2 regions of the Pseudoalteromonas sp. NEC-BIFX-2020_002 genome follow, and region 2 is predicted to be linked to the other one. Evidence: predicted binding sites of a transcription regulator. Region 2 holds the regulator's gene; the other holds the start of a gene.
The links. The regulator FliA, encoded in region 2, starts transcription of late flagellar genes. The targets are predictions, from matches to a motif close to CTAAAGNTNNNNNNNNNNNNGCCGATA.

Region 1 (6,626 bases), on a different contig from region 2:
AACTCCCAGCTAAAACTTGTAAGTCACTCAGATGAACTTACAGGGCTTAGGAGTCGTCGCTTTTTGTTTGATCAATTACCAAAAGATATTGAGCATTTCCAACGTAATTCTCAGTCGTTACAAGCACAGGGGAAATCTTTAGTTTTACTTATTATTAATTTTGATAATTTTAGCCGCATAAATGATGCTTATGGCCCGTTAGGTGGAGATAGTTGTTTACAACAAATGGCTGCATTATTGAATACCCGTACACAGGGCTCTGATTATGTTGCTCGTTGGAGTGGTGATGAGTTTTTATTATTACTACGAGATTTCAAACGTGCATCAATTGATAGTTACGTATCAGAGTTGTGCAAAGCCGTTGCCTCTCATACCTTTAAATTACCCAATGGCAGTAATATAAATTTAACAGCATCAATCGGTTTTTCATTTTACCCATTACCACTTTTAGGTGGGCAAGTAATTGGCTGGGAAACCTCTGTCAATCTAGCAGATATTGCTCTACAGCAGGTCAAAAAGCGTGGTGGTGACGGGGCTGCTAATATTACGTTTGATGAACAGCTTGATGCATTTGAATTTGAACAAACTCATAATGTTGAACAACAACTCAGTGTTTTACAGGCAAATGGTCTCGCCGATATAAAAATTTGGATGCGATAAGGCAATTTAAAATATAAAAAAGGAGCCCTTAGGCTCCTTTTTTATTTCTGTGACATGAGGAGATTAATCAGGTAATTAATCAATAAACTGTTTAATTGCAGTGAGAATACCTTGCTCTCCTAGCCCCATTTCATCATGCATTTGCTCTTGTGTACCATGCTTGATGAATTCATCTGGAATACCTAAGTTTAAAATGTTAGCGGTTGCTTTCATAGCTGCTAAATATTCATTAACCGCAGAGCCAGCACCACCGACAATCGCATTATCTTCAAGTGTAACGATAACATCATGCTCTGCTAATAATGTGTCTATTAAGACGGTATCAAGCGGTTTAACAAAGCGCATGTCAACGAGACTAGCACCTAGTTCATCTGCGGCTAATTGTGCATTTTCAAGTAACGTACCAAAAGATAAAATTGCGATTTTAGTCCCTTGTTTAATGACTCGGCCTTTACCAATCTCAAGTTCACTCATTTGCTCACTGATCTCAGTCGTGCCAGCACTACCACGAGGATAACGAACCGCAACAGGGCTGTTACAACGATAGCCGGTATACAACATTTGACGGCACTCATTGGTGTCACTAGGTGTCATGATAATCATATTTGGAATGCAACGCATGAAACTTAAATCGTATGCGCCTTGGTGGGTTTCACCATCAGCGCCAACAATACCCGCACGGTCTATAGCAAATAGTACAGGGAGATTTTGCAACGCAACATCGTGAATGAGCTGATCATACGCACGCTGTAAAAAACTAGAGTAAATTGCAACAACCGGTTTCAGCCCTTCGCATGCAAAACCAGCCGCTAAAGTAACAGCGTGTTGTTCAGCAATGGCAACATCAAAATATTGTTCCGGATACTCTTTTGAAAATCGAACCATGCCTGAACCTTCACGCATGGCCGGGGTAATTGCCATCAACTTTTCATCTTGGCTTGCCATATCACATAGCCAATCGCCAAATACTTTAGAGAACGTGGCTGCGCTTGGTTTTGATTTTGGTAGGCTTGAAATAGCAGGGTCAAACTTAGGTACGCCATGATAGCCAATAGGATCAGCTTCAGCTGGTTTATAGCCTTTGCCTTTTTGAGTTTTAATATGCAGTAACTGCGGGCCTTTTAAATTACGCATGTTACGTAGTGTATCAACCAGCATATTCACATCATGGCCATCAATTGGGCCAATATAGTTTAAACCGAGTTCTTCAAAGAAAGTTCCCGGGATAACCATGCCTTTAAGATGCTCTTCCATTCGACTGGCTAATTCCTTCACTGGTGGCACACCAGATAAAAGTTTTTTACTACCTTCGCGAATATTTGTATAAAAACTGCCAGATAAAATCCGTGCAAAATGATTAGTTAGTGCGCCAACATTTTCCGAAATCGACATTTCGTTGTCATTCAAAATGATCAACATGTCAGATTTAACATCACCTAGGTGATTCATTGCTTCAAATGCCATACCCGCAGTAATTGCCCCATCGCCAATAACAGCGACGGTTTTACGGCCTTTCCCTTCTTTTTGAGCAGCAATCGCCATTCCTAATGCTGCTGAGATTGAAGTACTTGAGTGACCAACACTAAAAGTATCGTATCGGCTTTCTTCGCGAAAAGGAAAAGGGTGTAAGCCATCTTTTTGACGAATGGTATGCATTTGGTCACGCCGACCAGTTAAAATTTTGTGCGGGTAGGCTTGATGGCCTACATCCCAGACTAAACGATCATCAGGTGTGTTATAAACATAATGAAGTGCTACTGTAAGTTCTACAGTGCCTAAGCCTGACGCAAGGTGGCCACTGCTTTGCGAGACTGAATTAAGTAAATATTCACGCAACTCATTGCTAAATGCAGGTAATTTTTCTTGCGCTAAATCACGCAGTTGGGCTGGTTCATCAACCAAACCTAATAATGGATACTTGCTACTATCAAGTGTCATGATTTTTAATACATCCTTCGCTAACCAGAGGTCATTATAGCGCAATGTTACTCTGATTTTTTAGTTATTTTGTACGTCATTGTTTACTCATTGTTGAGCTATATTTAATAATCGCGTTCAACAATATATTTTGCCAAGTTTTCGAGCTCACGTGTATCAGCATCAATTTCAGCTAGCGCATTGAGTGCTTGATTGAGTAATGATTGTGCTTTTTCTTTTGCGCCATCTAAGCCCAATATTGCAGGGTAAGTTGCTTTATTTGCTGCGATATCAGAGCCTTGTGGTTTTCCGAGTGTGTATGTATCGCCTTCAACGTCTAGGATATCGTCTTGTACCTGAAAAGCCAACCCAATTGCATTTCCAAAAATTCTTAGCTGTTGTAGTGTACGCTCATTTGTATTTATAGAACACATGGCACCTAGCGCTATAGCGCAGTTTAATAATGCACCTGTTTTTAAATTATGCATGCGTTCGAGTTCAGATAAGCTAATCACTTTATCCGTAGCAGCAATATCTAACGCTTGCCCACCAACCATACCCTCAATTCCAGATGCTTTAGCCAATACGGCAATCATTTTTAATTGTTGCTGAGCAGACACTTTAAATTGATGATTGGCAATTAATTCAAATGCTAATGTTTGTAGTGCATCACCTGCTAATATAGCTTGTGCCTCACTATACATTATATGGCATGTTGGCCGACCACGGCGCAAGTCATCATCATCCATTGCAGGTAAATCATCATGTACAAGCGAATAACTATGAATACATTCTATGGCAGCTGCGAGAATATCAAGATCTTGTTTGTTTGCGCCTAGCATTTTCCCCGTGGCGTATACCAAAAATGGGCGTATACGTTTGCCACCATTTAAAACACCATAATGAGTTGCATTTTTAATGGTTTCGTCTGTATCTAGAGGCTGTTTAAAATACTGATTAAGGGTTGTTTCAACATCGTGTTGAGCCTGTTTTATTTGTTCTTTTAATGGCACCGATTAATCCAAATCATTATCAAAAGTTGTAAGCGCTGATTGGTTATTATTACCCATTAGAATAGCTACTTTTTGCTCTGCTTGTTGTAGTTTATTCGATGATGCCCCCGCTAGTGAAATCCCACGTTCAAACTGTTTTAATGACTGCTCAAGAGATAACTCTCCTTGCTCCATTTGTGTGACGATTAATGAAAGTTCTTCGAGTGCTTGCTCAAAACTGAGGTTTTCTGGTTTTTTAGTCGCCATACAGAATTTAACTTAGATGATAGAAATTTGAGGCCAATTTTAGGGGGAATGCTAAACTAGGTCAAAGACTGATGTGTTTTTTTTAATTAATAATTGGTTTTGCTCGTAAATACATTGGAGTATAAGAATAGGTTAATGCGAGATTTACTGTAATACTTAATTAAATTGAACAAAATACAGCTCGATATTCTTAATTTATTTATATGAAATGATTTAAGTATTTCAATAAATTGCCGATAAGCGCTTAATAATAAAAATTTGTTGTCAGTGGCAGCAATGTATCGATTCCTCTGGAGGGATAAGTGGATTTAGCAACCATAATAGGTATTCTCGGAGCTATTGGCTTAATTGTCATGTCCATGTTTATGAGTAGTAGCGGTGAAATGGCGATGTTTTACAATACACCGTCAGTGGTTATCGTATTTGGCGGTTCACTGTTTATTGTTTTATCTAACTTTACAATGTCTCAGTTTCTTGGAATAGGTAAAGTTGTAACCAAAGCATTCATGTTTAAGATTGAATCTCCTGAAGAACTTATTGAAAAAGCAGTTGAACTTGCTGATTCAGCACGTAAAGGAGGGTTCTTAGCGCTTGAAGAGGCTGAAATCCCTAACGGATTTATGCGCAAAGGTGTCGATATGCTTGTAGATGGCCACGATGCTGATGTTGTACGCGCTACATTACAAAAAGATATTTCTTTAACCCTTACTCGCCATGAAACGGGGGCCGGTTTATTTAAATCACTGGCTGATATAGGCCCTGCAATGGGTATGATTGGTACGCTCATTGGGTTAGTGGCAATGTTGTCAAACATGGATGATCCAAAAGCGATAGGACCTGCAATGGCGGTAGCGCTTTTGACCACATTATACGGCGCATTTTTAGCGAACGTTGTAGCAATTCCAATTCAAGTGAAATTAGAGCTGCGTAAAGAAGAAGAAGCAATGAACCAGCGTTTGATTCTAGATGCAGTTTTGGGTATTCAAGATGGCCAAAACCCAAAAGTAATAGAAGGTATTTTGAAAAACTACTTACCAGAGTCAAAACGTAAAGTGGATACTGAGGAGTAAGCATGTCTGATCAAGAGTGCAAATGCCCACCACCTGGTCTGCCCGCATGGATGGGAACCTTTGCTGATTTAATGTCATTGTTGATGTGCTTCTTTGTACTTTTGCTCGCGTTTTCAGAAATGGATGTCCTCAAGTTTAAGCAAATTGCGGGTTCGATGAAGTTTGCTTTTGGTGTTCAAAATAAAATAGAAGTTAAAGATATTCCAAAAGGAACGTCCGTGATTGCCATGGAGTTTACCCCCGGTAAACCTGAGCCAACACCTATAGAGACAATTCAGCAACAAACCGTCGAAATGACACAGCAAATGCTAGAGTTTCAAGCGGGCGATGAAAGCTCTGCAGGTGGTCGTCAAGAGCAGCGCGGCGATAAGCGTGGTGGTGAATCTCAAAGTACTGCACAAGAGCAGTCATCAGAGCAATCAACAGCGGCGGCTGATCAAGAACAAGTAAATGAACTCGTTAAAAAAATTGCTCAACAGTTGGAGCAGCAAATCATAGATGGTGCAATAGAGCTTGAATCACTTGGTCAGCAAATTATTATTCGGATCCGTGAAAATGGTTCATTTCCTTCAGGTAGCGCATTTTTACAACCTAAATTTAAACCAATTATTCGTGATATTGCGACGTTATTAAAAGATGTGCCAGGTGAAATTACAGTCTCTGGGCATACCGATGATTTTCAAGTTTCTAATGAGTTATATACCAATAATTGGGACTTGTCATCTAAGCGTGCTGTTGCCGTTGCCACAGAAATGCAAAAAGCACAAGGGTTTGATAAAACAAGAATGATGGTTGTTGGTCACGCAGAAACCCGCCCATTAGTGCCAAATGAAACGGATACTGATAGACGCCGTAATCGGCGTGTTGAGATTTCTATAATGCAAGGTAAAGCGAAAGAATCAGATCCAATAGAAGTTCGTTAATGATACTTGGCAAAGTACTTTTTTTAGCATAAAGTAAATTTTCCTTAACAAGTGTAACGGAGTGACTTATGAGAAAAATAGACAAGTATAGCTATATGCCAGGTAATGGCGGTGGCAATGACGATGATGATAAGAAACCAGATAAAAAATAGCTATGGCTGATTGGTTTTTGAAGTTTATTTTAATTTTGGAAAATAGCTGGGTGTTTATTTTAAGCCCAGCTATTTTTGTTTTCTATTTGCGTAAAGATTTTTTTGCACTTCGTTTTGTTTCGATAACCGCCGCTTTTTTTCTTTACGGTACGCTTATACACGATCCTTTAAAAAATTTAGATGACGGTATATATGTATATCGGTATGTCGTTTGGGCATTCAATGATCTAGCTTGGATGGCATTAATTGCATATCTAGCCATTAAAGATAAAGTGTATTTATGGCAAAGCATATTGGGGCAATTAGTGGTTTTAGGGGCCCCAATTTTACAGTTGTTTAGGCTGCTTGATCGCCACCTTTGGGATCTTTCATATAGTACTATGATGTATAAAACATTATTACCTATTATAAACATAGCTACGGTGGTTGTGTGTTATCTACCATTAATATATTTAGTTTTAAAAAAACGCGATATGACCTCACAGGCTTAATAATTCCCCATCTAATTTACCTGTGCTAAAATACTGTTTATATAAACAGTTGTTGTGGCGCGTTATTATGAAATTATACATTGCTGAAAAACCCTCACTTGGTCGTGCAATTGCCGATGCGTTGCCAAAACCCCATAAAAAACATGACGGCTAT
Region 2 (6,626 bases):
ACTTAGAATTAGATCCAAACGCATACAGAATTACTCTGATGGGTGTTTCAAGTGGTGAGGGGGAGCTTAAACATGGTGACGAGTTAGCGATTAACCCGGGACAAGTGTTTGGAGCGATTAAAGGGATTGCGACGAAAGACCCTGCTTTTGGTTTAGATGCAGTTTGGATTAAACCCGATCAAAAAGATGAAGCGCAATCATTAGGTTACACCGTTGTCGATGCTGCCACTGTCGTCGCGACCCATATTAGTCAACTACTTACAAATAGTGCAGCTTTACTACTTGGCCATGAAGAAGTACAAAATTTACTTGATATGCTAGCTAAGAGTCACCCTCGTTTAGTTGAAGGTTTAGTCCCAGATGTATTACCGTTGACAACAATCGTTAAAGTTTTACAAAATTTATTAAATGAAGGTGTCGCAATACGCGATATGCGTTCAATAGTACAAACCCTAGTAGAGTATGGCCCACGTAGCCAAGACCCTGATGTATTAACGGCTGCAGTGCGAATTTCACTGCGTAGATTAATTGTTCAGGACGCTGTTGGTATGTCATCAGAAATCCCTGTCATAACCTTGGCGCCTGAGTTGGAACAGATGTTGCATCAGTCACTACAGAATGCAGGCGACGAAGGTGCCGGAATTGAACCAGGACTTGCAGAGCGACTTCAGCAATCATTAAATGAAGCGCATCAAAATCAAGAAATGGCCGGTGAACCTTCGATATTGCTAACGTCAGGAATGTTACGCACTGTGTTATCTCGTTTTGTTAAGTACACCATACCAGGGTTACGGGTGATGTCTTATCAAGAGGTACCAGACGAAAGACAGATCAAGATTGTCAGCTCAGTAGGCCAATAATCGGATTTTAAAGGGGTTGAATTATGAAAATTAAACGTTTTTTTGCTAAAGATATGCGCACGGCACTTAAAGAAGTAAAAGATGAACTAGGTGTTGATGCGGTTATTATGTCAAATAAAAAACTTGCGAACGGTGTTGAAATCGTTGCCGCTGTTGATTATGACAAAGCAGCCCCAAAAGCGCCTGAAGCAAAACCAGCTATTGCGCAGGCACAAACAAATTCAAACTTTGTAAAGCCAGCACCACAGCGCTCTCAGCCTGAACCACAAGCAAAAGTTGCAGATAGCTTGCAAGCATTGTTAGAGCGTCAAACACCACGTCCACGCTCACCTGAACTTGCATCAATGTTTAGTCAATCTGGATTTGATACAGGCAGCCAATACCAAGAACAAAAACACAGTGCTCGTCAACACAGTGAAGTAAAGCCTAAACAAGATTTTTATCATCGAGATACCGCGCCAGTGTCACGCCCACAAACTCAAGCTCATAGCTTAGGTTTTGATGACGACTTAGACCGTGATTTTGATGATCTAGATACCTCAATGCCTACTAAAGAGGTCGCAAAAACAGATGAGATAACAGCAATGCGTGATGAAATGGCCGCAATGCGTCAGTTGTTAGAGCATCAAGTATCAGGTTTAATGCAGCAGGATATGGCTCGTCGTGACCCAACAAGAGCATGCATGATAGATCGCTTGATAGGTATGGGGATTGATAGTGAAGTTGCAGACCAAATGGCATGCTTTATTCCTGACGATGTGTCACGTCAACAAGCATGGCAAGCCTTATTGCAAATGATTGAAAATCAGATGCATACAACTAATAATGAAATATTACATCAAGGTGGTGTATTTGCATTAGTAGGTCCAACAGGGGTTGGTAAGACGACGACAGTTGCAAAACTTGCTGCGTTGGGTGCACAAAAGTATGGCGCTGATAAAGTGGCACTGATCACAACTGATACATACCGTATTGGTGCATATGAGCAATTAGCTACATACGGACGTATTATCGGCTGTGGTGTTAAGCAAGTTAAAGATGCTAATGAATTAGCTGAAGTTTTATACCATTTACGAAATAAGCGTCTAGTATTAATAGATACGGCGGGAATGAGTCAGCGTGATTTACGTTTAACAGAGCAATTAAACACCTTAATGCGCAATCAAAGAGTTGATATTCGCAATTACTTGGTGCTTAGTGCAACAGCGCAAATTAACGTTTTACAAGAAACCGTAAGACACTTTAAAAAAGTACAATTAAGTGGCTGTATTTTCACCAAATTAGATGAATCACTAAGTTTAGGTGAGATAATTAGTATAGCGATTCAAAATCGCCTCCCAATAGGGTATCTTACTAATGGTCAGCGAGTCCCTGAGGACATCCGGGTGGCTAATGCAGAGAAATTAGTAAAAAAAGCTGAACAATTGTATTTAAAAAGAACAAAAGCACAACATTCGCGACGTCAAGCAGTAGCGTCAAGCACAGTAGGGATGTATGATTAACACAGTATTAGATCAAGCAAGTGGCCTGCGTAAAATGAGTCAAAACAATAATAACGGCGTTAAGGTTATCGCTGTCACTGGTGGTAAGGGAGGCGTTGGTAAAACAAACGTTTCACTTAATACTGCGATTGCTTTGGGTCAACTCGGAAACAGAGTATTAGTATTGGATGCCGATTTAGGCCTAGCAAACTGTGATGTGATGTTAGGATTACGTGTTGAGCGTAACTTGTCTCACGTATTGTCGGGTGAATGTGAGCTCGATGAAATTTTAGTTGAAGGCCCCGCAGGGATAAAAATAGTCCCCGCTACCTCCGGCTCGCAGAGTATGGTTGAATTATCGCCATCAGAGCATGCCGGTCTTATTCGTGCCTTTAGTGAGCTAAATACCGAATTTGATATATTAATTGTTGATACTGCAGCCGGTATTTCAGATATGGTGCTCAGTTTTTCGCGCGCCGCACAAGATGTGATGGTTGTCGTATGTGACGAGCCCACTTCAATTACTGATGCCTATGCGCTTATTAAAATATTAAGTCGTGAACACGGCGTATACAAGTTCAAAATAGTCGCTAATATGGTACGCAGTATACGTGAAGGTCATGAGTTATTTGCAAAGTTATCTAAAGTCACAGATCGTTTTTTAGATGTGTCGATGGAACTAGTTGCAACGGTGCCTTATGATGAAAATATGCGAAAGTCTACGCGCCGTCAAAAAGTAATCGTAGAGCTGTTTCCTAGCTCACCAGCTGCAATTGCATTTAAAACACTCGCGACAAAAGCAGTAAAATGGCCTATACCTAATCAACCATCTGGCCATTTAGAATTTTTCATAGAAAAATTAGTAAACGGCTAATTATGACGGCATCGGTGAATAAAGCGATGGGATATCAATCTACACAGAACTTAAATGTGATTGTTGAGCGCCATGCTTCATTAGTCAAAAAAGTGGCGTGCCATTTAATTGCTCGTTTACCACCAAGTGTACAGTTGGATGATTTAATTCAATCAGGAATGATTGGTTTAATTGAAGCCTCGAAAAACTTTGACGCCACTAAAGGCGCCAGTTTTGAAACATTTGCAGGTATTCGTATTCGTGGTGCTATGCTTGATGAAATGAGGCGTGGTGATTGGGCTCCAAGATCGGTGCATCGCAATAGTCGTATGGTTGCAGAAGCGATATCAGAGTTAGAAAGTGGACTTAATCGTGAACCAAAAGATATTGAAGTTGCTGAAAAACTTGATATTACGCTAGATGAGTACCATCATATTCTTAATGATGTGAATTCTAGTAAAATACTAGGTATTGAAGACCTTGGTGTTGATGAAGATGTAATTACACCAGTTGGACATGATTTAGCACTAGATAAGCCTTTTAATAATGTTAAAAATGATAAGTTTAATCAATCATTGCTAGAGGCAATAAAGTCTTTACCAGAACGAGATGGTTTAGTGCTATCGCTTTACTACAATGATGAAATGAATTTAAAAGAAATTGGGCACATACTCGATGTAAGTGAATCGCGTGTGAGTCAGATACATGGTCAGGCGATGATTAAGCTTAAAGCAAAAATCAATGACTGGATAAACTAGTAGTAAGTAAATATAGGTTCAGACCTCACCGGAGGATGTTTTGGATAAAAACATGAAAATTCTTGTTGTTGATGACTTTTCGACGATGAGACGTATTATCAAAAATCTGTTAAGGGATTTAGGTTTTACTAATGTGCAAGAAGCTGATGATGGCTCAACAGCTTTGCCGATGCTGCAAAATCAAGAGTTTGATTTTGTTGTGACAGACTGGAATATGCCTGGAATGCAAGGTATTGATTTGCTAAGAGCAATCAGAGCGGATGATACGCTTAAGCATATTCCAGTGTTAATGGTAACCGCAGAAGCTAAAAAAGAACAAATTGTAGCTGCTGCACAAGCCGGCGTTAACGGCTACATCGTTAAACCATTTACTGCAGCAACACTAAAAACCAAATTGGAAAAAGTGTTTGAGCGTTTAGGTTAAATAAAGAGGAGAGGCTTATGTCAGCACCTGCTGCGCCTCAGATCAGTTTAGAGCAAGCCCGTCAGCTTGTGGTTTACTTAGAAAACGGTGAACAAGACAAAGCTGATCAACTAATTCTAGATGCGGCGTCAAAAGAGCAGTCAGAACTTTTTGCAGAAGTTGGTAAGTTAACTCGCCAACTTCATGATGCGCTGAAAAATTTTGAACTCGATACACGTCTAGCTGATTTAACCACCGAAGCCTTACCGGATGCTAAACAGCGGCTCAATTATGTTATGGAAATGACAGAAAGTGCTGCTAATAAAACGATGGATGCGGTAGAGGCTAGTTTACCTATAGCTCAGCAACTAGCAGATGAAATTTCACATATCAAACCCACATGGGATCGTTTGATGAACCGTGAAATTGAATTGGGCGAGTTTAAAACGCTCTGCCATAGCTTAGATAAGTTTATGAATAACTCGCATTCTAAGACTGATGAATTACAAGGTCTAATGACCAATGTATTGATGGCACAAGATTATCAAGATTTAACTGGGCAAGTAATTCGCCGTGTTATTGAACTTGTAAGAGAAGTTGAAGATAGCTTAATCCATTTGCTTACTGCATTTGGTACCCATGATGATGGCGACACTAAAGTACAACAACAAGCCATTGAAACACCGCCTGCTGAAGATACACTTGCAGGTCCTGAAGGGCCAATAATTGATAAAGAATCACGTGATGATGTTGTCTCAGGACAAGATGAAGTTGATGATTTGTTATCAAGCTTGGGTTTCTAAGAGGAGAAGACTGCATGAGCTTTGAAGTCGATGAAGATATTTTACAAGATTTTCTAGTTGAAGCTGGAGAAATTCTTGAGCTTTTATCAGAACAGCTAGTAGAACTTGAAAATAACCCTGATGATACCGAGTTGCTCAATGCAATTTTCCGTGGATTTCATACGGTTAAAGGCGGCGCCGGTTTTTTAAGCATGACCGAGTTAGTTGATGCTTGTCATGGTGCAGAGAATGTTTTTGATTTGTTACGCCAGGGTGTTCGAAAAGTAAATTCTGAGCTGATGGATGTTATCCTACAAGCATTAGATACTATAAATGAGATGTTCGCTACAATTCAAAGTAGAGAAAAGCCGACCCCTGCTGATCCTGAATTATTAGCGATAATGCATAGATTGGGGCAACCGCCCACAGCTGATGAAGAAAGCGCCATCGAAGTTACAGAAGCACCAGCTGAAGTAAATGATGAGTCAGCTTCAGCTTCAGGTGACGATCCATTTGCATTTGATTTGTTATTTGATGGACAAGTAGATAGCCCGCAAGCCGATACACAAATTGATGATATATCGGAAGATGAATTTGAAAATTTGCTTGATGAACTTCATGGCAAAGGACAAAGTCCGATAATATCAAGTACGACGGCAAGTAGTGCTAATAGTAGTGATATAACCGATGACGAGTTTGATAATTTATTGGATGAATTACATGGTGTAGGTAGTTTTGGTGCTGTTAGTAATGATATTCCGGTCAGCAAACCTGAAGCACCAAAAGACCCAATAGCACCGGTAAATAAACCCGTGGTAAGTCAAACCGATGATGAAATCAGTGATGATGAATTTGAAGCATTACTTGATGAATTACATGGTAAAGGCAGTGCTCCAAAAGCGACAGAAGAAGCACCTATTGCAGCGGCTACTCCAAAAGTAGCACCCGCAGCACCTAAAGCTGCTGCTCCTGCACCAGTTTCTAAGCCAGCACCAGTGAGTCAGCCTGCAAAAGTTGCTGATAAACCAGCTGCGGTAGCTAAAAAACCAGCACCAACGCAAGCAGAAACAACAGTTCGTGTTGATACTAAGCGCCTTGACCAAATAATGAATATGGTCGGTGAATTAGTATTGGTTCGTAATCGTTTAGTAAGCTTAGCAACAAATACTGATAGCGAAACTATGGGTAAAGCTATCTCTAATCTCGATGTCGTTACGGCTGATTTACAAGGTGCCGTAATGAAAACCCGAATGCAGCCGATTAAGAAAGTGTTTGGTCGTTTCCCACGAGTTGTAAGAGATTTAGCGCGTAGTTTGAAAAAAGATATAAACTTATTACTTGTTGGTGAAGAAACTGACCTAGATAAAAATCTAGTTGAAGCTTTAGCTGACCCATTAGTGCATTTAGTACGTAACTCTGTTGACCACGGGATTGAAATGCCAGACGTGCGTGAAGCAAGTGGTAAATCTCGAACAGGTACAGTCACACT

Region 1: a site for FliA is predicted at 4,049-4,075, ahead of pomA (flagellar motor protein PomA). Genes of this name have one in related genera too.

The regions. Positions count from the first base shown of each region.
Region 1 is NZ_JABEPJ010000008.1:203,715-210,340, forward strand. It holds gene HJP15_RS11320 (ligand-binding sensor domain-containing diguanylate cyclase) at 1-660, shown strand, start outside; gene dxs (1-deoxy-D-xylulose-5-phosphate synthase) at 736-2,598, opposite strand; gene ispA ((2E,6E)-farnesyl diphosphate synthase) at 2,703-3,590, opposite strand; gene HJP15_RS11335 (exodeoxyribonuclease VII small subunit) at 3,594-3,836, opposite strand; gene pomA (flagellar motor protein PomA) at 4,139-4,906, shown strand; gene HJP15_RS11345 (flagellar motor protein MotB) at 4,909-5,829, shown strand; gene HJP15_RS11350 (hypothetical protein) at 5,984-6,472, shown strand; gene HJP15_RS11355 (DNA topoisomerase III) at 6,540-6,626, shown strand, end outside.
Region 2 is NZ_JABEPJ010000003.1:83,746-90,371, forward strand. It holds gene flhA (flagellar biosynthesis protein FlhA) at 1-860, shown strand, start outside; gene flhF (flagellar biosynthesis GTPase FlhF) at 884-2,362, shown strand; gene HJP15_RS04705 (MinD/ParA family ATP-binding protein) at 2,355-3,215, shown strand; gene HJP15_RS04710 (RNA polymerase sigma factor FliA) at 3,242-3,952, shown strand; gene cheY (chemotaxis response regulator CheY) at 3,993-4,376, shown strand; gene HJP15_RS04720 (protein phosphatase CheZ) at 4,394-5,158, shown strand; gene HJP15_RS04725 (chemotaxis protein CheA) at 5,173-6,626, shown strand, end outside.